2 regions of the Alishewanella sp. HH-ZS genome follow, and region 1 is predicted to be linked to the other one. Evidence: riboswitches for the same ligand, from Rfam matches in the RefSeq annotation. Region 1 holds a riboswitch; the other holds the start of a gene.
The links. Region 1 has a riboswitch for cobalamin ahead of A9165_RS04990 (TonB-dependent receptor domain-containing protein). Riboswitches for the same ligand answer to the same signal wherever they lie in the genome.
Positions count from the first base shown of each region.

Region 2: another riboswitch for cobalamin. It lies ahead of A9165_RS04320 (ABC transporter ATP-binding protein); the one in region 1 lies ahead of A9165_RS04990 (TonB-dependent receptor domain-containing protein).

Region 1 is NZ_LZEJ01000009.1:30,258-40,413, forward strand. It holds gene msrA (peptide-methionine (S)-S-oxide reductase MsrA) at 1-406, shown strand, start outside; gene A9165_RS04990 (TonB-dependent receptor domain-containing protein) at 433-2,208, opposite strand; cobalamin riboswitch at 2,243-2,446, opposite strand; gene A9165_RS04995 (YajQ family cyclic di-GMP-binding protein) at 2,521-3,003, opposite strand; gene A9165_RS05000 (VanZ family protein) at 3,085-3,447, shown strand; gene A9165_RS05005 (ketopantoate reductase family protein) at 3,408-4,304, shown strand; gene thiI (tRNA uracil 4-sulfurtransferase ThiI) at 4,309-5,766, opposite strand; gene A9165_RS05015 (flagellar motor protein MotB) at 5,869-6,810, opposite strand; gene pomA (flagellar motor protein PomA) at 6,807-7,577, opposite strand; gene xseB (exodeoxyribonuclease VII small subunit) at 7,788-8,033, shown strand; gene ispA ((2E,6E)-farnesyl diphosphate synthase) at 8,035-8,922, shown strand; gene dxs (1-deoxy-D-xylulose-5-phosphate synthase) at 8,946-10,156, shown strand, end outside.
Region 2 is NZ_LZEJ01000007.1:55,109-65,264, forward strand. It holds gene A9165_RS04285 (L-serine ammonia-lyase) at 1-757, opposite strand, end outside; gene A9165_RS04290 (CoA pyrophosphatase) at 975-1,535, opposite strand; gene pabB (aminodeoxychorismate synthase component I) at 1,550-2,929, opposite strand; gene A9165_RS04300 (fumarate hydratase) at 3,028-4,557, shown strand; gene A9165_RS04305 (S9 family peptidase) at 4,609-6,627, shown strand; gene A9165_RS04310 (ABC transporter substrate-binding protein) at 6,713-7,450, opposite strand; gene A9165_RS04315 (NADPH-dependent FMN reductase) at 7,565-8,119, opposite strand; cobalamin riboswitch at 8,289-8,470, shown strand; gene A9165_RS04320 (ABC transporter ATP-binding protein) at 8,574-9,368, shown strand; gene A9165_RS04325 (iron ABC transporter permease) at 9,365-10,156, shown strand, end outside.

The sequences.
Region 1 (10,156 bases):
CAGTGGCCAGACAGGTCATGCCGAAGTGGTGCAGGTTAGCTATGACCGGGAGCGCATCAGCTTTGCCGAGCTCTGTCAGGTATTTTTTGCCCTGCATGACCCGACCCAGCTAAACCGCCAGGGCAATGATATTGGCAGCCAATACCGCTCAGTCATTTTTTATCACAGCGGCAGCCAACAGCAACAGGCGGAGGCCTTTATTAGCGAGCTCAATCAGGCCGGTCTGTTCGATGCCGCTATCGTCACCGAGCTCAGTCCGGCCAGTACCTTTTATCCGGCAGAGGCCTATCATCAGGGCTATTACCGCCAGAATCTGCAACAAGGCTATTGCCACTGGATCATCACCCCGAAGCTGCAGAAGTTTCGCCAGCAGTTTTTAGCTCAGCTAAAACAAAGGCCGTCATAACGACGGCCTCTGGCGCACCATATCGCTTAGAATAAGCGGTATTGCAGGCTAAGATTCAGATTCACACCGGCGGTATTGTAACCGTCGCTGGTTTGATACTGTTTATCCAGCAGGTTATCCACTTTGGCCCGTAGCGTCAGCGCAGGTTGCAGCTGATAGGCCAGGCCCAGCCCCCACAGCGTAAAGCCGCCCAGCTCGCTGCGGCTGGCAAAATCGCCCTGATAGGTATCACTCTGATAATCCGCTGTCACAAAGGCGCTCAGCGCCTGCCATTGCTGCTCTAATCGCCAGTGTAACGTATGTTTGGGCCGGCGCACCAAACGCTGACCACTTAACTGATTTTTGGTATTCAACAAGGTATAGGCCAGCTGTTGGGTCAAACTGCCCAGCTCTGCGGTCACGGCGAACTCGACACCGGACAAACGCGCCCGGCTGATATTTTCCGGCCGGAAACTGGTCATATCAAACTGGATCAGATCCTGCACCTGGGTTTCGAACCAGGCCAGTTCAAAACTACCATTGGCAACCTGATAGCTAAGCGCAATCTCATCCGCCACACTGCGCTCTGGCGCAAGCTCTGCATTGCCGCTGCCCGGATAGTATAAATCATTAAAGGTCGGCGCTTTAAAGGCCGCACCACGGCTGGTCCGTACTAACCAATGTTCGGCAAAACGATAACCAGCCGCCAGTTGCCAGGTATTATTGGCGCCATATTGGTCGGTCAGATCGCGCCTGGCCGAGCCCTCCAGTAACCAGCTATCCTGCTTCAGATGCACACCACTGAATAGCGCCTGATTGATGCGCCGGCTTTCCAGATAACCGACACCCGAGCGCTGTACATCTTCGCTATACCAGTTAACACCCGCTAACCAATTCAGCGCCTCGCTCAATGCCAGGTTGGCCTGATAGTTAAACTCCTCGCGCTCGGTGACAAAGGGGCTGCGGGAGTCTGGACCAAAGCTGGTCTCATCATCCAGGCTACGGCTAAGCTGAGCCTGCTGTTGCAGCTGGTCGGCAGCATACTGCCAACCCAAAATATAGCTGCGATGCAATACATCGCCCTGATCTTCACTCCCCCAGGCGGTATCATACTGATAGGTGCCGGAGTTAATATCAAACTGGGCATTAAAGTCCCCCGCTACCGTGGTCAGGGCAGCAGCAAATTTGGCAAAACGCTGTTGATAGCCATCCCGGTCCGGATCCAGACCATCCCGCACGTCAAAACCGTCGGCCCGGCTGTAGCCGAAAGCGCTGTTTAACTGCAGCGCCCCAAATTGCTGGCCCAGCGCCAGATCGGCAGCGGCCTGTCCGTAACTGCCGGCATTCAGTTGCAGCTCAGCGCCCTGCCCCTGGCGGGTACTAATGACGATCACCCCAGCGAGTGCATCGGCGCCATACCAGGCCGCGCGGGGTCCACGGATCACCTCAATCCGCTCAATTAATTCCAGCGGCACCATACTCAGGGCTTTGGCACCGGTGGTGGCCGAGCCAGCGCGCACGCCGTCAATCAACACCAGGGTGTAACCGGTATTACCGCCGCGCAGATAAAGACCAGTACTTTGGCCACGGCCACCATCCCGCGACAGGTTAATGCCCGGCAACTGTGCTAATAGGGCCGGTAAGTCGGCAGCTTGCCGGGCCAGAATATCTTCACGCTCCAGCACCGAGATACTGGCCAATACATCGGCTTCTGCTAAGGCAGTGCGGCTGGCGTGAATATTAATGCGTTCAACAGACTCAGCCATAGTTGTGGCTGAACAAAGCGTAAGTAGCAGCGGTGCTGCCAGACGAAATTGCAACATAGCATCTCCCAATGTGCCCACCGCACATTGCATCAGGTTGGTCGGATTGTCAGGCCGGTCTCCGGGCTTGTTACCTGGCAGCTGTGGGCCACCACCTGCTTCACCTTCCCATCTTGCGACAGTGGCATCAGAAACAGGTACAGTCACTTACCGTTGCGGGGGCAGCTCTGGTGTTACACCAGATTCCCGTTTAACCCTCGGCAGCATCTGCCGGGGCACCTGAAAATAAAAACGGCTTCTATCCGAAGATAAAAGCCGTCGCAGTTTACGCCCTTCTCTCAGAATGTCAACAGACTTCTGGATGGCTGAACCTTAATCGCGAAAGTTGGTGAACTGAAACGCTTGCTCCAGCTCGGCGCCACGCACCAGTGCAATGACTTCCTGCAGGTCGTCGCGCTTTTTGCCGGTCACCCGTACCTGCTCGCCCTGGATCGAAGCCTGTACCTTGGCTTTGCTGTCTTTAATCAGCTTAACCAGTTTTTTCGCCATCTCGGTTTCAATACCTTGTAACAGATTCAAGGTCTTACTACAGGTTTTACCTGAGAAGGTGACACTACCCTCTTTGAATGAACGGATATCAATACCGCGTTTCACAGCCTTAGTCAGAAAAATCTCCACCATTTGCTGCAGCTGAAACTCGGCATCAGCGGTCAGGGTCACCACTTTGTCTTTTAACGCAAATTCTGCGGTGACACCGCGAAAGTCAAAGCGGGTTTGTAATTCCCGATTGGCATTATCAACAGCATTCAACACTTCCTGCTGATCGACTTCTGAGACAATATCAAAGGACGGCATCTTATTCTCCTGTATGCGGTTTACTGGCGATTATAACCAGAAAACTGTTACAATCCGAGCGACTTTCGCGGAGGTTGTAACGTGCCCCAATCCTTTTATCGTCTGTTATGCGTGCTGGTGTTAATTGTTTCTACTGTAGGTTTTCTGGCTGAAATCAGTGGTCACCGCGTCGGTGCCGGTATTGCTAACCTGGATAAACTGGCGCACTTTCTGATTTTTGTTGTACTAAGTTGGCTGTTTTTCAAAGGCTTTCGCCTGGTATTCTGGAAATTGTTTCTTTTGCTGGCACTGTATGGCGCGCTGATTGAAGTCGTGCAGGAGCACTTCACCCGTCGCCACGGCGATATCTGGGATTGGCTGGCAGATATCGCTGGCATCCTGGCATTTTACCTCGGACGTAAGCTATGGCACTTTTGCCGCCCGCGCAGCCGCGCTGCCAGATAGTTGGCCGTGGCGCCATCGGCCTGCTTGCTGCCAGTCGGTTGCAACTGGCCGGCTGGCAGGTCAGTCTATGGCTGCGGCAAGCGGCAAACCTTGATTGCATTTTTGTACCAGCAGAAGGAGCGCCCCGGTCACTGCATTTCCCCGCGGCCGAAGCACCGTTAACGCTGTTGTTAGTGCCAGTAAAAGCCTATGCCGTGCAAAGCTGCTTGCAGCAACTGGCGTCAGTACTTGCCGCCGATGCCCAGCTGATTGTCAGCCACAACGGCATGCCGGATCTGGCGTGGCTGCAACAGCAGCCGGCTCCGGGTCAGGGATTGTGGTTTCTGTCAACCAGCCATGCGGCTTTGCGCAGCGCTGATGGTGTGCAACATAGTGGTTTGGGGCAAAGCGTGCTGGCGCCTTTAAACGCTAAGGCGCAGCAAGCCACAGCAAGCGTGATGGCGATGCTGGATACGGCGCTGGGACCGGTGACCTTGACTGACGATATCCGGCCGGCTTTATGGCGCAAACTGGCCGTCAATGCGGCGATCAATCCGCTGACCGCACTTCATCAGTGCCGCAATGGCGCTTTGGCCGCAGCAGACTATCAACCCTTACTGGCGGCTATTGTGCGTGAGGTCTGTCTGGTAGCCGGCGCGGAAGGTATCAGCCTGTTGCCGGAGCCAACGCTGGCGTTAGTACAACAGGTGATCGCCAATACTGCGCACAACTATTCCTCGATGCAGCAAGATGTCAGCGCCGGACGTCAAACGGAAATCGCTGCCATCACCGGCTATATTGTGTCACGTGCAGCCAGTCACGGTTTGTCGGTACCAGAGAACCTGGCCTTATGGCAGGCGCTTCGTCATACCGCCTGAGCTATCAGGGCCGGTACACCGCCACATTTTGATAACCCATTTCCTGCAGCAGTAAGGCCTGTAGCCGGCTCATTACGCCGCGTTCGCAATAACAGTAATACTGTTTGCTCTGGTCCAGTTGCGGGAATTGGGAAGCCAGCCGGAAAAACGGGATCTGTTGTACCTGATGGCTATGCAATTGCAAGGGTTTGGCCTCAGTTTCATCCGGTGCTCGGATATCCAGCACCACCGCATCCGCAGGCAATACATCTTCTACTGCCACGGTACGGGCCTGTTGCTCGGCCTGATACTCTATGGTGCGAATATCCAGAATTTTGGCTTCCCTTACCACCTGCTGCAAGATAGCACTGTCAAAGGCCGCTTCCGTCGCCTCCACCTCTGACAGCACGGCATTGACGGTCGGGCTCTTTGAAATCACGCCACAGTATTCCGGCATAGTGCGGGCCAGTTCCTCAGCACCAATCTGTTTTGCCAGATCGATGATTTCCTGTTTATCCTGATAAATCAGTGGCCGCAGGATCAGTGTATCGGTGACCCGGTCAATTACCGCCAGATTGGCAATGGTCTGGCTGGCAACCTGACCGATACTTTCACCGGTCACCAGCGCTTTGATGTCCAGATCTGCTGCTACCTGACTGGCGGCACGCATCATCATCCGTTTTAACACCACGCCCATCAGGCCGGATTCCACTTTCTCCAGAATTTCGGTTACCACCGGCGCAAAATCAACACTGACAAATTTCACCCGATGCGACAAACTGTATTTTTGCCACAGATAAAATGCCATTTCCCGCACACCGGTTTCATGCGCTGCGCCACCTAAATTGAAGAACAGATAGTGCGTGCGTAACCCCTTACGGATCATCAGATAACTGGCCACCGCTGAATCATAGCCGCCTGAAATCAGGGAAAGAACATCAGATTGCGACGGTAGCGGGAAGCCGCCCATACCGGCAAAGCTTTCACTGACCAGTAAAAACTGCTGCTGCTTAATTTCCAGCTTAATCGTCAACTCAGGCTTTTTCAGTTGCACCCTGGCACTGCTGACCCGCTGGTTCAGCCCGCCACCGATATAACGCTCGGCTTCCAGCGAACTAAAACTGTGGCTCCCCTGCCGTCTGACCCGGACACAAAACGTCTTGCCCGGCAACTGAGCTTCGTAAACCGCGGCCACCTGCAGAAAAATATCGTGCAGGTCATTAAACTGCCGGGTTTGCATCTGAGAAAAACTGACGATACCGGGAATACAGCTCAAACGTTCAATCATCTGACTGCGCAGTGATGGCGTGTCATACTGACTGCGTACGGTAAGGTGGTCAAAGTTATTCAGCACTTCTACCTGTTCATCCAGTTGTTTCAGGATGGTTCTCAGGTTGCGCTCCAACAGCATGGTCTGCCGTTTACGCACTGATTTACTTTTGATCGAGATTTCCGGGTGCAGCTTGATAATAAATTCCAGCATGATGGCTTGTCAGTAGCAAAAAATGGCGCGCATTATAGCGAAAAAGCCAGCAAAGTGCGAACAAGGCACCAGGCTGGCCTAGCCTCTTACCAGGACTTTAGCCTAAGGCGGATTGATTGGTTGCAAGCTGACGGGCTCCGACTCCTTGGCTTTACCCTGCATAATGGCAATTTCTACCCGCCGGTTACGGCGCCGGTTTAACTCGCTATTATTAGGTACCAGAGGCCTGGTATCGGCATGTCCCACCACGCTTAAGCGATTACGGTCAAAACCTGGCGCCCGCAGCAGCTCACTGGCAACTGATACCGCGCGTTTTGCCGATAGATCCCAATTATTCAGATGCAGCTCATCGGCGACCTGAAAATCATCAGTGTGACCACTGACGGTAATCTCTCCCGGAATATCCACCAACATCCGGCCAATTTGCTGCAAAATAGGTTTAAATCTTGGTTGTAAAAAGGAAGAGCCTGACGGGAAAGAGCCATTTTCCCGAATACGGATAATAATTTGCTGCCCCAGCGATTCCAGCTCAATGGCACCATCAACAATTTGCTGTTCCAGCTCCTGCGCCATTTTCTTAACCGTTTCGTTAATCTGTTCCTGCGCAGCCTCGGCCATCGCTTCTGCGGTTTCCGTTTCTTCAGCATTTAATGCAGACTGGCCACCAGTCTGATCTTCTCGCTGCTCCTGACGCCCACCGGCCGAATCTTCTTCGCCCGCCTGAAACTCAATCACCTGTTGTGTCATTTCCATCGTTTGCTGCTGGATGGTTTCAATCGGCGTCGGATCGGGCCGGCCAGGCCGGAACTCCATCGCAATAACACTGGTGCCCTTTGGAATATCATCCACTTCAATTTTATTTTGCACACCAAAGGCAAACTTCATCGAGCCGGCAATTTGCTTAAATTTCAACACATCCATTTCGGAGAAGGCCAGCAATAACACAAAGAAGCACATTAACAATGCCATCAGATCGGCAAAGGTGCCCATATACTGAGGTAAACCAGGTGGTGGGCATTTACACTCTTGCTCGCTATCACTCATGCGGCTTCTCCGGCGACCTCACGTTTCCCCTGGGCCAGATAATTGCGCAGGATCCCCTCTATCACTTTCGGGTTCTGACCGTCCTGGATCCCCAGGACCGCATCCAGGATCAGCATATTGTTAAGTTTTTCCTGCTGATTGCGAATGGCCAGCTTATCGGCCAGTGGAATGGCAATAACGTTGGCAATAAAGGCACCGTAGAGCGTAGTTAACAGGGCCACCGCCATCGCCGGACCTATCGCTTTCGGGTCATCCATGTTGGATAACATCGCCACCAAACCGATTAGAGTACCAATCATCCCCATCGCTGGCGCCACATCACCGAGGCTCTTAAATACGCCAATAGCGTTTTCATGACGTTTCTCGGTCAGCGCAATATCTTTTTGCAAGGTCGCCCGCACCACATCGGCATCATGGCCATCAACCAGCATATTGATGCCTTTTTGCATAAAGGCATTTGGGATCTCCGCCTCCTCCAGCGCCAGGAAACCGCCTTTGCGCGCTGAGTCACCCAACTGCACCGCTTTTTCAATCAGCTCTTCCGGGGCTTCAATCTTAAACATAAAGGCTTTTACCGCAGCCTTACCGGCACCGAGAAACTGTGTCAGGGTAAATTTTGACAGCACAACAAAAACTGAGCCGCCAACCACAATTAACACCGAGACCAGATCGCCAAACATCCCAGGATCACCGGCACTACCGATAATCATCGCCATCACCACAAAGCCGATAGCGCCTAACATTCCGATCAGCGTCGCTAAATCCACATCTCACTCCTTAACCGACAGAAATTGTGCTGACTAACTTTTATACGTATAGCTTAATTTTACCTTAGCCAACACTCTGTTATCGACTTCAGTTGCTGAACATTAAGCAATAATTCAACGCAAAATACCAATTTAGTCGTTTCCAAGTCGTGCAGCATTGACCATAATAGCCTGCTAGGATAAGGTTGCGCACAGTTTTTGGGGAGTCGGATGAATAAAAAAAACGCAGACACCATGCCGTTTGAACAGTCGATGCAGGAACTGGAGCTTATTGTCCAGCAACTGGAGCAGGGCGAACTATCGTTAGAGCAGGCGCTGAGCCAATTTGAACGTGGTATAGCGCTGGTTAAACACAGTCAACTGCAACTGCAAGGTGCCGAACAAAAAGTCCAGATTTTACTGCAACAACAGCAGCAAGAGAGTCTGGCGGCCTTTAGTCCGGAGACAGGAGACTAATTTGACCCCAGCCAGCCTGCCGCTGCTCCAGCAACGTCTGGAGCAGCAACTTACCCTTTTGCTGGACGCCAGAAAGTCGTCCAGCCCCGAACTCTACCCGGCGATGGCGTACAGCCTGTTGCTTGGCGGTAAGCGGGTGCGACCTTATCTGGTTTATCAGTGTGGCCAGTTACTCGGTGCCAGTCTGGCGGACCTGGATGGCCCGGCGATGGCCATCGAAATGCTGCATACCTATTCGCTGATCCATGACGACCTGCCAGCGATGGATAATGACGATTTACGCCGCGGTAAGCCAACCTGCCATAAAGCCTTTGACGAAGCCACAGCTATCCTGGCCGGTGACGCGTTACAGGCACTGGCGTTCGAGGTGCTAAGTTCGCACCCTTATCAGCGCCTTGCTGCAGCGCGACAATTGCAGATGGTACAGGCACTGGCAAGCGCAGCGGGTGCCGCCGGCATGTGTGGCGGTCAAGCCATTGATTTAGCCCAAACCAATCAGCAGATCAGTCTGGCCAGACTGGAGCAAATGCACCGGCTGAAGACCGGCGCCTTAATTGAGTGTAGTGTAAAGTTAGCCTATTATTGCAGTCCGCTGCAGGATGAGCAGATCCTACAACACCTGACCACTTTCGCCGGCGCTCTGGGCCTGGCATTTCAGGTTCAGGACGATATTCTGGATATTGAGGGCGACACCCTGACACTCGGCAAACCGCAGGGCTCAGATTTACGTGCTAACAAGGCAACCTATCCGGCGCTCCTGGGATTGGATGGCGCCAGAGCTAAAGCGGATGAACTTTATCGACAGGCGCTGCGGGCTCTCGACAGCTTACCATTCGAGACAACTGAACTGCGGGCCTTTGCCCACTATATAATCGCCAGAACGTTTTAACCAAGGCATTTGGTAACTAAGCTATGCATATTGATATGACGGATTATCCGCTACTGGACAAGGCTAACCTGCCCGAGCAACTCAGGTTGCTGCCGCAGGAGCAATTACCGCAACTGAGTCAGGAGTTGCGCCAGTTTTTATTGAAAACGGTCAGCCAGAGCAGTGGTCACTTCGCCTCGGGGCTGGGCACCGTCGAGCTGACCGTCGCTCTGCATTATGTCTACAATACTCCCTTTGATCGGGTGATCTGGGATGTCGGCCATCAGGCCTATCCGCACAAAATTCTGACTGGTCGTCGTGAGCGGATGCATACCATCCGGCAAAAAGATGGCCTGCATCCGTTTCCGTATCGCGAAGAAAGCGAGTATGACGTGTTATCCGTCGGCCACTCCAGCACCTCGATCAGTGCGGCACTGGGCATGGCTATCGCCGCACAGCAAGCCAAAAGCCAGCGTAAAGTTGTGGCGGTAATTGGTGATGGCGCCATTACCGCCGGCATGGCATTTGAAGCACTAAATCATGCCGGTGAAGTCAAACCCGACATGCTGGTCATTCTGAACGACAACGAAATGTCGATTTCCGAGAACGTTGGCGCCCTGAATCAGTATTTTGCCCGCATCCTGTCCGGCAGCTTTTACACCAGCCTGCGTGAAGGTGGTAAAAAGATCCTGCGTGGTATGCCGCCGTTGCATGAGCTGGCCAGTAAAGCCGAAGAACACTTTAAAGGCATGGTGACACCAGGTACCTTCTTTGAAGAGTTGGGTTTTAACTATATTGGCCCGATAGACGGTCATGATGTGTTGTCGCTGGTCGATACCATTCGCAATATGCGTCAGCTTAAAGGGCCGCAACTGCTGCATATAGTCACCAAAAAAGGTAAAGGCTATGCCCCTGCTGAGGCCGATCCTATCGGCTATCACGCCGTTGCCAAGTTTGATCCCAGTGCCAGCAGTCAACCCACCAAGAAAGCCGGTTTACCGAGCTTTTCGAATATTTTCGGCCAGTGGATTTGTGATATGGCGGAGCAGGACGAACGGTTACAGGCAATAACCCCGGCGATGCGCGAAGGGTCGGATCTGGTGGCCTACTCCAAGCGTTTTCCAAAACGCTATTTCGATGTTGCCATTGCCGAACAACATGCTGTTACCCTTGCCGCAGGGATGGCGATTGAGGGTCTTAAGCCAGTAGTCGCCATTTACTCCAGTTTCTTACAACGTGGCTATGATCAGTTAAT
Region 2 (10,156 bases), on a different contig from region 1:
TTTTATGTAAGGCAGGCGCGCGGCGTTTCACTTTTAAGCCGCCGGGTAAAATGCCCTCGGTGCGAATGCCGCGCTCAATACAGGCGCGCATCGTCAGCCAGATATTATTCAGCTCGCTTTCAATTTGCGCACTGCTGCGCAGCACTCTTTCGTTTTCATGCATCAAACCCGAAATCGACAGGCCATGCTCTTTACACAGCGCCAATAACTCTGCGCCTGACTCAAATGGGTAGGGCGGTGGGTTAGCGGCGGCAAACTGACTGGCCGCTTCTTTTTCTTTGGCAAAATCTTCGGCTTTCACGATAAAACCGCCACCAATGGAAAAGTAGACCTCGCTTAGCAGCACATTTTTCTCGCTGTCATAAGCAATCAGTTCCATGCCATTCGAATGCTCTTTCAGCGTTTTCCGGCGGTGGAACACAATGGCGCCGTCGCGTGGGAAATTCACCGCGTGCTGCTGCGCCAGTTGTAACTTTTGGCTGTCATGCACCTGGCGCAGAATACCTTCTACCGCATCCGGGTCGACGCTTTCCGGCAAGTAGCCAGACAAGCCCAGGATCACCGCCTTGCCGGTGCCGTGGCCAACACCGGTCTGACCCAGAGATCCAAAGAGTTCAACCTTGATGCTATCGCAGCGGCTGAGCAGTTGTTGCTGTTGCAGCTGTTCGGTAAATTTTTTCGCCGCACGCATTGGGCCAACCGTGTGCGAGCTGGAAGGGCCAATGCCTATACTAAACATATCAAATGCACTGATTATCATAATTATTATACTTTTCTATTGTTCGCTGCTTTGCAAAGCGCTGAATGCCCCGCTTAGCAAATACAGTGTAGGGTTAACGCCATTCTTAATGGCGCCATTGTAGCGGATAGCCAGCATAACTGTAAGCGCTGCACAGGTCTGTTCAGTAGCAGTGGTAGCGGGCTTAGCGGCCAGAAATGATGCTGCAGGCGTAACGCTTTGTATACAGTTTCGTTTAAGAAACGTGCGTTACCAGCTGTTGAATAATGGCCGCCGTGGCACCCCAAATCAGTTTATCCTGATAGGGCATAAAATGGATCTGCCGTGACTTACCGCGCAGTGGTACCGTCAGTTGTAATCGGTGTTGTGGCGGCAGAAAAAAACTTAATGGTACTTCAAATACTTCACTGACCTCTGCGCTGGAAAGTTGGTAACTCTGACCTGCGTGCAGCAATCCAAGGTAGGGCTGAATTTGAAAACCGGTCAGCGTATTGTGCGCGGGTAAAGCGCCGAGCAAGCGGATATGCGCCGCGCTAATGCCAATTTCTTCTGCGGTTTCACGCAGCGCAGCGTCAGCAGCGCTCTCGCCGGGTTCCAGCATGCCGCCCGGAAAACTGATTTGCCCGGGATGATGCGCCAAGGTGAGGGCACGGCGGGTAAACAAGATGTTCAGCTGATCAGCAGAATAGATCAGTGGCACCAGTACCGCGCTTTGCCTGAGGCCTACAGCAGGCTGCGGGCTGAGCTGCGGCAGCGGTCTGAGGATAAAGCGACTGACAAGTTGTTGTAGCTGCATCGGCGCTCCACTGTCTATTCTGGCGGCATGGCGCTTAACACCGGTAGAATTTTTGCCACCTTATCCAGCGTTTCCTGATACTCGCTGTCAGCTTTCGAATCCGCCACCAGACCACCACCAGCCCAGCAATAGATCTGCCCCTGTTCACAAACCAGGGTGCGGATCGCGATATTGGTATCCATACGGCCGGTACTGCTGATATAGCCGATGGCGCCGCAATAGACGCTGCGCCGGTGGGGTTCCAGCTGTTCAATTAATTGCATGGCACTGATTTTCGGGGCGCCGGTAATAGAGCCGCCGGGAAAGGCCGCCCGCAGCAAATCACAGGCGCTATTCGGTGCTGCCAGGGTGCCGGTAACGGTACTGACCAGATGATGCACGGCCGGAAAGCTCTCAATTGCAAACAATGCCGGCACCTCGACCGAACCCGGCTGACACACCTTACCCAGATCGTTGCGCAGCAGATCAACGATCATCACATTTTCGGCGCGATCTTTCGTCGAGGTTTGCAGATTTTCGGCTTCAATCTGGTCGGTTTGGGCACAGAACCCACGCGGCCGGGTACCTTTTATTGGTTTGGTTTCAATCTGACCATCCTCAAGCAGCAAAAAGCGTTCCGGCGAGATACTGAGTACGGCGGCGGCTGGCAAGCGGATAAAGGCAGAAAAAGGCGCTGCATTTTTTTGCCGCAGCTTTAGATACGCCAGCCATTCATCGCCCTGATAAGCGGCGCTAAAGCGCTGTGCCAGATTGATTTGGTAGCAGTTACCGCTACTGAGCTCTTGCTGTACCCGGGCGAATTTATGCTGATACTCAGCCTGGGTCATATTGGCTTGCCAGTCACTTTGCAAACTAAAGGGGCGGCATAGCGGCGGTTGCGTGCGTAATCTTTGCTGCAATTTATGCCAGTGTTGTTCTGCATCCTGCCGGTAGTCGGTGTACCATAGCTGCTTCTGTTGTTGGTCATAAATCAGCGCCCATTGATACAGACCCAGCGCCATATCCGGTAACTGCAAATCAGCTTGCGCCTGTTCCGGCAGGCGTTCCAGATAGCGGCCCAGATCATAACCAAAGTAACCAAGGGCGCCGCCGACAAAGGGCAGCTCACTGTGACAGGGCGTAGCAAAGTAACGCTTTAGCGCACAGTCTAATACCTTGAACGGATCGGTTGTGTAATGATGGCTGCCGTGCTCGTCGGTCAGGATGGTTTTACCGTGCTGGCTATGCAGGGTTGCCACCGGCTGTGCCACCATAATCTGGTAACGGCTATTCGGGTGACTGGCATCCGCTGAATCGAGCAACATTGACCAGGGCTCACTGGCAAAATGGGCGAAGATCTCCAGCAGAGAGAATTCGGGTTCAGATTTGGCGTCGTATATCAGATACTGCTGCATGATTTGGACTAGCCGCTGTTGGGGATGCGCGCTATCATACCAGCACCCACACTAATAGTTAAATGTCTCGCCGCTTGGGCGACAGAGGAAGGGCAAGCATGACGGTTATTCGCCAACAAGATTTTATTGAAAGCATCGAAGATGCACTGCAGTACATCTCCTATTATCACCCACTTGATTTTATTCAGGCACTGGAAGTGGCTTATCACAAAGAGCAAAACCAGGCCGCGAAAGATGCCATTGCACAAATTCTGATTAACTCGCGGATGTCAGCAGAAGGCCATCGTCCGATCTGTCAGGATACCGGCATTGTTACCTGCTTCGTTAAGATTGGCATGGATGTGAAATGGGATAAAACTGACCTGACGGTACAGCAAATGGTTGATGAAGGCACCCGCCGTGCTTATATGAACCCGGATAACCCGCTGCGGGCCTCTATTGTTGCTGATCCGGCCGGTTTGCGTAAAAACACAAAGGATAATACCCCGGCCGTGGTGCATATCGATCTGGTGCCTGGTCATCATGTCGAAGTGATGATCGCGGCTAAAGGCGGTGGCTCAGAAAATAAAACCAAGATGGCGATGCTGAACCCGTCAGATTCTATTGTCGATTGGGTGCTGGAAACCCTGCCAAAAATGGGTGCTGGCTGGTGTCCGCCAGGGATGCTCGGCATCGGTATTGGCGGTACGGCGGAAAAAGCCGCGGTGCTGGCGAAAGAATCGCTGATGGAGCCGGTGGATATTCAGGAGCTACTGGCTAGAGGGCCGCAAAATGCGGAAGAAAAATTGCGGTTAGAGTTGTATGAAAAAGTCAATAAACTGGGCATTGGCGCCCAGGGCCTGGGTGGCTTAACCACGGTGGTGGATGTCAAAATCAAATCGGTACCTACTCATGCGGCCTCATTGCCGGTGGTAATGATCCCGAACTGTGCCGCCACCCGCCATGTACATTTCCATTTAGATGGTTCTGGCCCGGCCGATATTACGCCGCCGAAGCTGGAAGACTGGCCGCAGGTGACCTGGGAGTTGGGCAGCAATGTACGCCGGGTTAATCTGGATACCGTGACGCCAGAGGATGTGCAAAGCTGGCAAGCCGGTGAAACCGTGCTGCTAAGCGGTAAGATGTTAACCGGCCGTGATGCGGCGCACAAACGTATTGCCGATATGCTGAATAAAGGCGAAGGCTTACCGCAGGGCGTCGATCTGAAAAATAAATTTATCTATTACGTTGGCCCTGTTGATGCCGTACGTGACGAAGTAGTAGGTCCGGCCGGTCCGACAACCGCGACCCGGATGGATAAATTTACCGAAATGATGTTGTCGCAAACCGGTTTGCTGGGCATGATTGGTAAATCTGAGCGCGGTGATCAAACGGTTGAGAGTATCAAGCAGCATAAAGCCGTTTATCTGATGGCCGTGGGCGGCGCCGCTTATCTGGTGTCGAAAGCCATTAAGAAAGCCCGGGTCGTGGCCTTTGCTGATCTGGGTATGGAAGCGATCTATGAGTTTGAAGTCGAAGATATGCCGGTAACCGTAGCGGTGGACAGTAACGGTAATAACGTGCATAAACAGGGCCCGGCGATCTGGAAAGCTAATATTGCCGAGCTGGATGCCAAACTGAAAGCCTGATTCTAACAAGGCCGCAGCCACGACTGCGGCTTTTTACTAACTGGGGGAAGCATGAAACATCTGAGTTTAGTGGCGTTAGCACTTTTCAGTGCTGGTGCGCTGGCCAAAGGACCACTGACGGTCGAACATCTGAATCAACATAATAAAATTGGTAATCTGGCTTTGTCGCCGGACGGCCGTACCCTGGTTTACAGCCAGACTAACGGCGGTTTTGCGCCGGCTGATACCAGCCATGATCTCTATTTAATGCAACTGGGTGAAAATCGGCAAGTTCGCCGTTTAACCGAAAACAGTAGCCGCGAAACGGCGGTGCAGTGGCACCCGGATGGCAAGAGTATTTTCTTTTTAGCCAATCGCACTGGCAGCACCCAGCTGTGGCAAATGTCGCTGGAGGGCGGTGAAGCCCGTCAGGTGACCCGGCTACCGTTACCGGTAAATGGCTTTAAACTGGCCAGTGATGGTAAAACCCTGGCGCTGAGCTTAACGGTGAAACCCGGTTGCCAGACGCTGCAATGTACGCTGGATGCCAAAGCCAAAGAGGCGGAGCGCAAAGATACGGCGCTGGCTTATGATCAGTTGATGGTACGGCATTGGGATCACTGGCTGGATCAGTATCGCGAACATCTGCATGTGGCGGTGCTCGGCGATGTTCCTGTTACCGATGCGAAAAACCTGATGGCCGACTGGAATACCAATATCGCCGGCATCAGTGAAGTCGCCTTTACGTCTGATAATCAGCAACTGGTATTCAGTGCTAAGATCCCTGCGGTTGATCAGGCCTGGCACACTAACTTTGATTTGTTTCAGGTGTCGATTAATGGTGGTGAGAAGGTCAATCTGACCGCGGAAAACCCGGCCTGGGATGCCAAGCCCAAGTTCTCCAATGATGGTCGTTTTCTGGCGTATCTGGCGATGCAAAAGCCGGGCGCTGAGGCAGATCGCTTTGGTTTAATGTTGTTGGATTTGATCACTGGCGAGCGCAAAGAAGTGGCGCCAAACTGGGATCGCTCGATTTCTGATTTCTATTTTGGCCGTGATAACAGAACCATCTATGTCACCACTCAGGATGTCGGCCAGTACAGTATCTACGCTATTAATACCAGTTTTGGCGATGTGATTAAACTGTATGGCGATGGCTACGCCGGTAATCTGCAAGTTGCTGCGGATAAGCTGGTGTTCACCAATCACCGGCTGAATATGCCAGCCGAAATTTTCCAGACCAATGCGGATGGCTCTCAGCCGCAGCAATTAACTCAGGTTAATGGCAAATGGGCCGAAGGCATTCAGTTTGGTGACTTTGAACAGTTCAGCTTTAAAGGCGCTGAAGATGCTACCGTCTATGGTTATCTGGTTAAACCCTGGAACTTTGAGCCAAACAAAAAGTACCCGATGGCCTTTTTAGTGCATGGTGGCCCACAAGGTAGCTTTGGCAATATGTTTAACGAACGTTGGAATGCCCAACTGTATGCAGCCAAAGGCTATGCGGTGGTGATGGTCGATTTCCACGGCTCTACCGGCTATGGTCAGGCCTTTACCGACTCAATCAGCCGTGATTGGGGTGGCAAGCCGCTGGTTGATCTGCAAAAAGGCTTTGCGCATGTGGTGCAGGCTTATCCGTGGATCGATGGCAATCGTGCCTGTGCGCTGGGTGCCTCTTATGGCGGCTTTATGATGAACTGGATCGCCGGTAACTGGCCGGATGGCTTTAAGTGTCTGGTTAACCATGCCGGCTTATATGATATGCCAAGCTTCTACGGCAGCACCGAAGAGCTTTGGTTCCCAGAGTTTGATCTAGGTGGCACGGCCTGGAACCCGGAGTCAGACTATCAGAAATTTAACCCGGCGGCGCATGCCGATAAATGGCAAACGCCGATGCTGGTGATCCATGGCCTGAAAGACTATCGGGTACCTTATGCACAAGGCTTAGGTGCCTTTACTAACCTGCAGCGCAAGGGTATTGAGTCGCGCCTGGTGATTTTCCCGGATGAAAACCACTGGATCTTAAAGCCAGATAACCGGGTGCGCTGGTATAACGAAGTATTCCAGTGGCTGGAAAAATATACCCGTTAATATAATCTGTTGTTGTGAGAACCCCGTGCTGTTTGGCGGGGTTTTTTATTTGTCAAAGCGTGATACGAAATGACGTAACAGGGAGTTAGTACTCGGCAAAAGGCTTTTCATTGCGCGAAAGCTGGCGTCGCGGTGCCGGTACGCCGTATTTTAACCGCAGACGCTCGGCAAAACCTTCACGCTCCAGCTGAAACAACATCTGCGTGAGCCTTGGGATCAGCTCCTGATGTTGTCGGTGTAGAAAATGATAATCCGGCAGGCTTTGTAGAATTTGCTCACTGATCGGGAATGGGCTAGTGGCATTGAGTTTGTAAGCCGGAAACAGCACACCATCGACTTTGCCAGTCAAAAACATTTGTTTGGCGGCATCCAGACTACCGCTGCCGATCACCTGACGCGAGGCAGGTAGCTTACGCAGCAACTCTTCGACAATCAAGGTGCCGCGCACATAGGCCAGGCTTTGGACTTGTGACAGCTGACACCCGGCACAGCGTTGCTGGTTAACATAGAGGTAAACATGGGTATCAAACAGCACATAAGGCACTGGCAACAGATTCTTATACTGCTGACTAATATGCAGCACACGCGCCAGTTCACCGGCCAGATTACCTTTATCAGATTCGATTAAACTGCGACCCAGCGGCACCTCGATAAAGCGGGCTTCGACACCAAGCCGTTGATAAGCTTCTGTTAGCAGGCTTTGGCTATAACGGGAAGCCGGCGAGCCCAGCGCCTGGCGAAACTCCAGCACGGTCTGTGCCGGCACATTAGCATAAGCCGGCAGCAACACACTCAAAGCTAAAAATAACCCCAGAATCCGCATCAGCTACTTATAAATCCTTTTACTGTCAAACAAAGATATTGCCCGCGTCTGATGTGCAGCAGCTAGCAACTGCGCCATTAAATACGCGATATTATAACACTATTTTCGGTTACGTCAGCCATGAGGTAAGGTTAGTTGTTTCTGCCAAAGGGACAATGCTTGCAGCAATTGCCGGATATTGTCCTGGATTTTTTGATCCAGCAGGTTTCCCTCATGGTCAAAGGCGCCGCTAAAGGCATTGGCAAAGACTTCCGGCTTATTCAGAGGGTGTAAGTCCAGATAAACACAGACCTGGCGTAAATGATATTGTGAACGGGAACTGCCCATACCACCGGCAGAGCCGAGGATTGCCACCGGTTTACCGCGTAACAAGTGGTTATCCGGTTCCCGTGAGGCCCAATCCAGTGCATTTTTCAACGCTGGCGCCAGTGAGTAATTGTACTCCGGGCAGGCTAGCAGCAAGGCATCCGCCTCGGCAAACTCTTGCAGTAGGGTGCTTACGGCCGCAGGCTTCTCCGCCAGATCAGCATTATAGAAAGGCACATCTAAAAGATCGGCGATATGGATCTTCATACCGGTGGGGGCGTTTGCCTGGGCAAAACGCAATAAACCCCGGTTAGTCGAACGGGCGCGTAAACTACCACAGATCGCAAGTACCTTAATTGTCATAATTTATCCTCATCATAGCCAAATATCCTTAACAGCTTAGCTGAAGTTAGGGCGTGTTGACGTTTTCTGCTTAGATTTTGTTTGCTTGCGCGAACCCTTCGGGCTGCTAACGTCAAAAGCCCTGGGGTTTTGCTGCAGTTCAGCTGGCTGGCGGTGACAGGTCTTAGCTGCTAGAATGCCGCAGTCTGGTGAGCTACGAGCTTGAAAAGGGAATCAGGTGGAATACCTGAACTGTACCCGCAACTGTGAAACGCGCTGCAGCTAATACCACTGTGTCAGTATTGATAACGGGAAGGTGGCTGTGGGTTATCGCGTTAAGTCAGGAGACCTGCCAGAACACGAATGTTGTCTTCGATACGCCCGTGCGGGAATACACGGTAGCGCCTTTGCCCTGCCTGCAGCTTGTACTGCCGGTTGTCCTTGGTTGCTGCCCATTAACTAACTGGACAATCGCGTGAGCGCCATTTATTCATTACAGCAAATTAATCTGAGCTATCCGCAGCAGCGGCAGCGCACCCAGGTGCTGCAGGATATCAGCCTGGAGCTGGCACCCGGTGAGCTGGTGGGAATTATCGGCCCGAATGGTGCCGGCAAAAGCTCGTTGCTGTCGCTGTTAAGTGGTTGTCCGGCGCCAGACAGTGGCAAGCTGTTGTTTGCCGGTAAACCCCTGGCCAGTATCCCACTGCGGCAATTAGCCCGGCAGCTGGCATTTTTACCGCAGCATAATCCACCTTTAACCGGTTTAAGCTGTTATCAGGTAGCTGCACTTGGGCTCTTGCCGCACAAAAACTGGTTTGAACCGGATAACGATTATGATCGGCAACAAGTGTTACTGGCACTAAGCCAAACCGGTTTACTGGAAAAACAACAGCAGCCGGTCGAGAGCCTGTCGGGTGGCGAATGGCAACGGCTGACGCTGGCCCGGGCGCTGGTACAACAGGCCAGTGTGTTATTGCTGGATGAGCCGACTAACCATCTGGATGTGAAACATCAGCATCAGTTGCTTCAACTGCTGTTGCAGCTGAAAAAAACCGTCATTTGCGCTATCCATGATCTGGATCTCGCTGCGCGCTATTGTCATAAACTATTGCTGTTGGACCAGGGTAAGGTGCGTGCCTTTGGCCGTCCGGATCAGGTGTTGCAACCGGTATTACTAAGCGAGGTATTCGAATTACCGGTAGCAGTCAGTCAGCATCCGCAATATGGCTGGTGGCAGGTACAATTTATCAGCCCGCAGGTCGCATTATGAGCCGCTGGACCCGTTATTACCCGTTGGCGTTAGGCTTGCTCACGTTGGTGTTGCTGGTAAGTGTCGTGATAAGCCTGTTGCTTGGCAGTGTCTCCTTTCCGTTGTCGACGCTGGCGGCGGCAGTGCAGTTCAACGGGACTGAGCCATTGGCCGAAACCATTATCTGGCAATTGCGGCTGCCACGGGTACTGACCGCCCTACTGGTTGGGGCTGGCTTAGCGGTCAGCGGCGCTGTGCTACAAAATGCCAGCCGTAACCCACTGGCCGATCCTTATTTATTTGGTTTGATGGCCGGTGCAGCACTGGGCGCGACTATTGTCAGCATCGTGTTGCCAGAGCAGCAACTGAGTATGGCGCTGGGTGCCTTTGTCGGGGCCATGCTGGCGATTGTGCTGGTGCTGGCGGTAGCCATGCGTCAGCAACGACAACGCATTGAGATCACGCTGTTAGCCGGGGTAGCGGTATCCTTTATGCTCAGTGCTATCAGCAGCTTTATTTTGTATTTTGCCGAGCCCTTTGCCGCCAACCGGGTGATCTTCTGGTTAATGGGCAGTTTAAGCCGCAGCAGCTGGCAAAGCTTAATGTTAATTGGCCCTCCGGTCGTCTTGCTGCTGCTGCTGGCGCTGGCACTGCGACGGCAACTGGATGCACTGTTATTATCAGACAGTAGCGCCCGCAGCCTCGGCATCCGGCCCGAGCGTCTGCGCCTGGTGTTGCTGATTGCCACGGCGCTGGTCAGTGCGGTGATTGTGTCACAATGCGGCGGTATCGCCTTTGTCGGTCTGTTG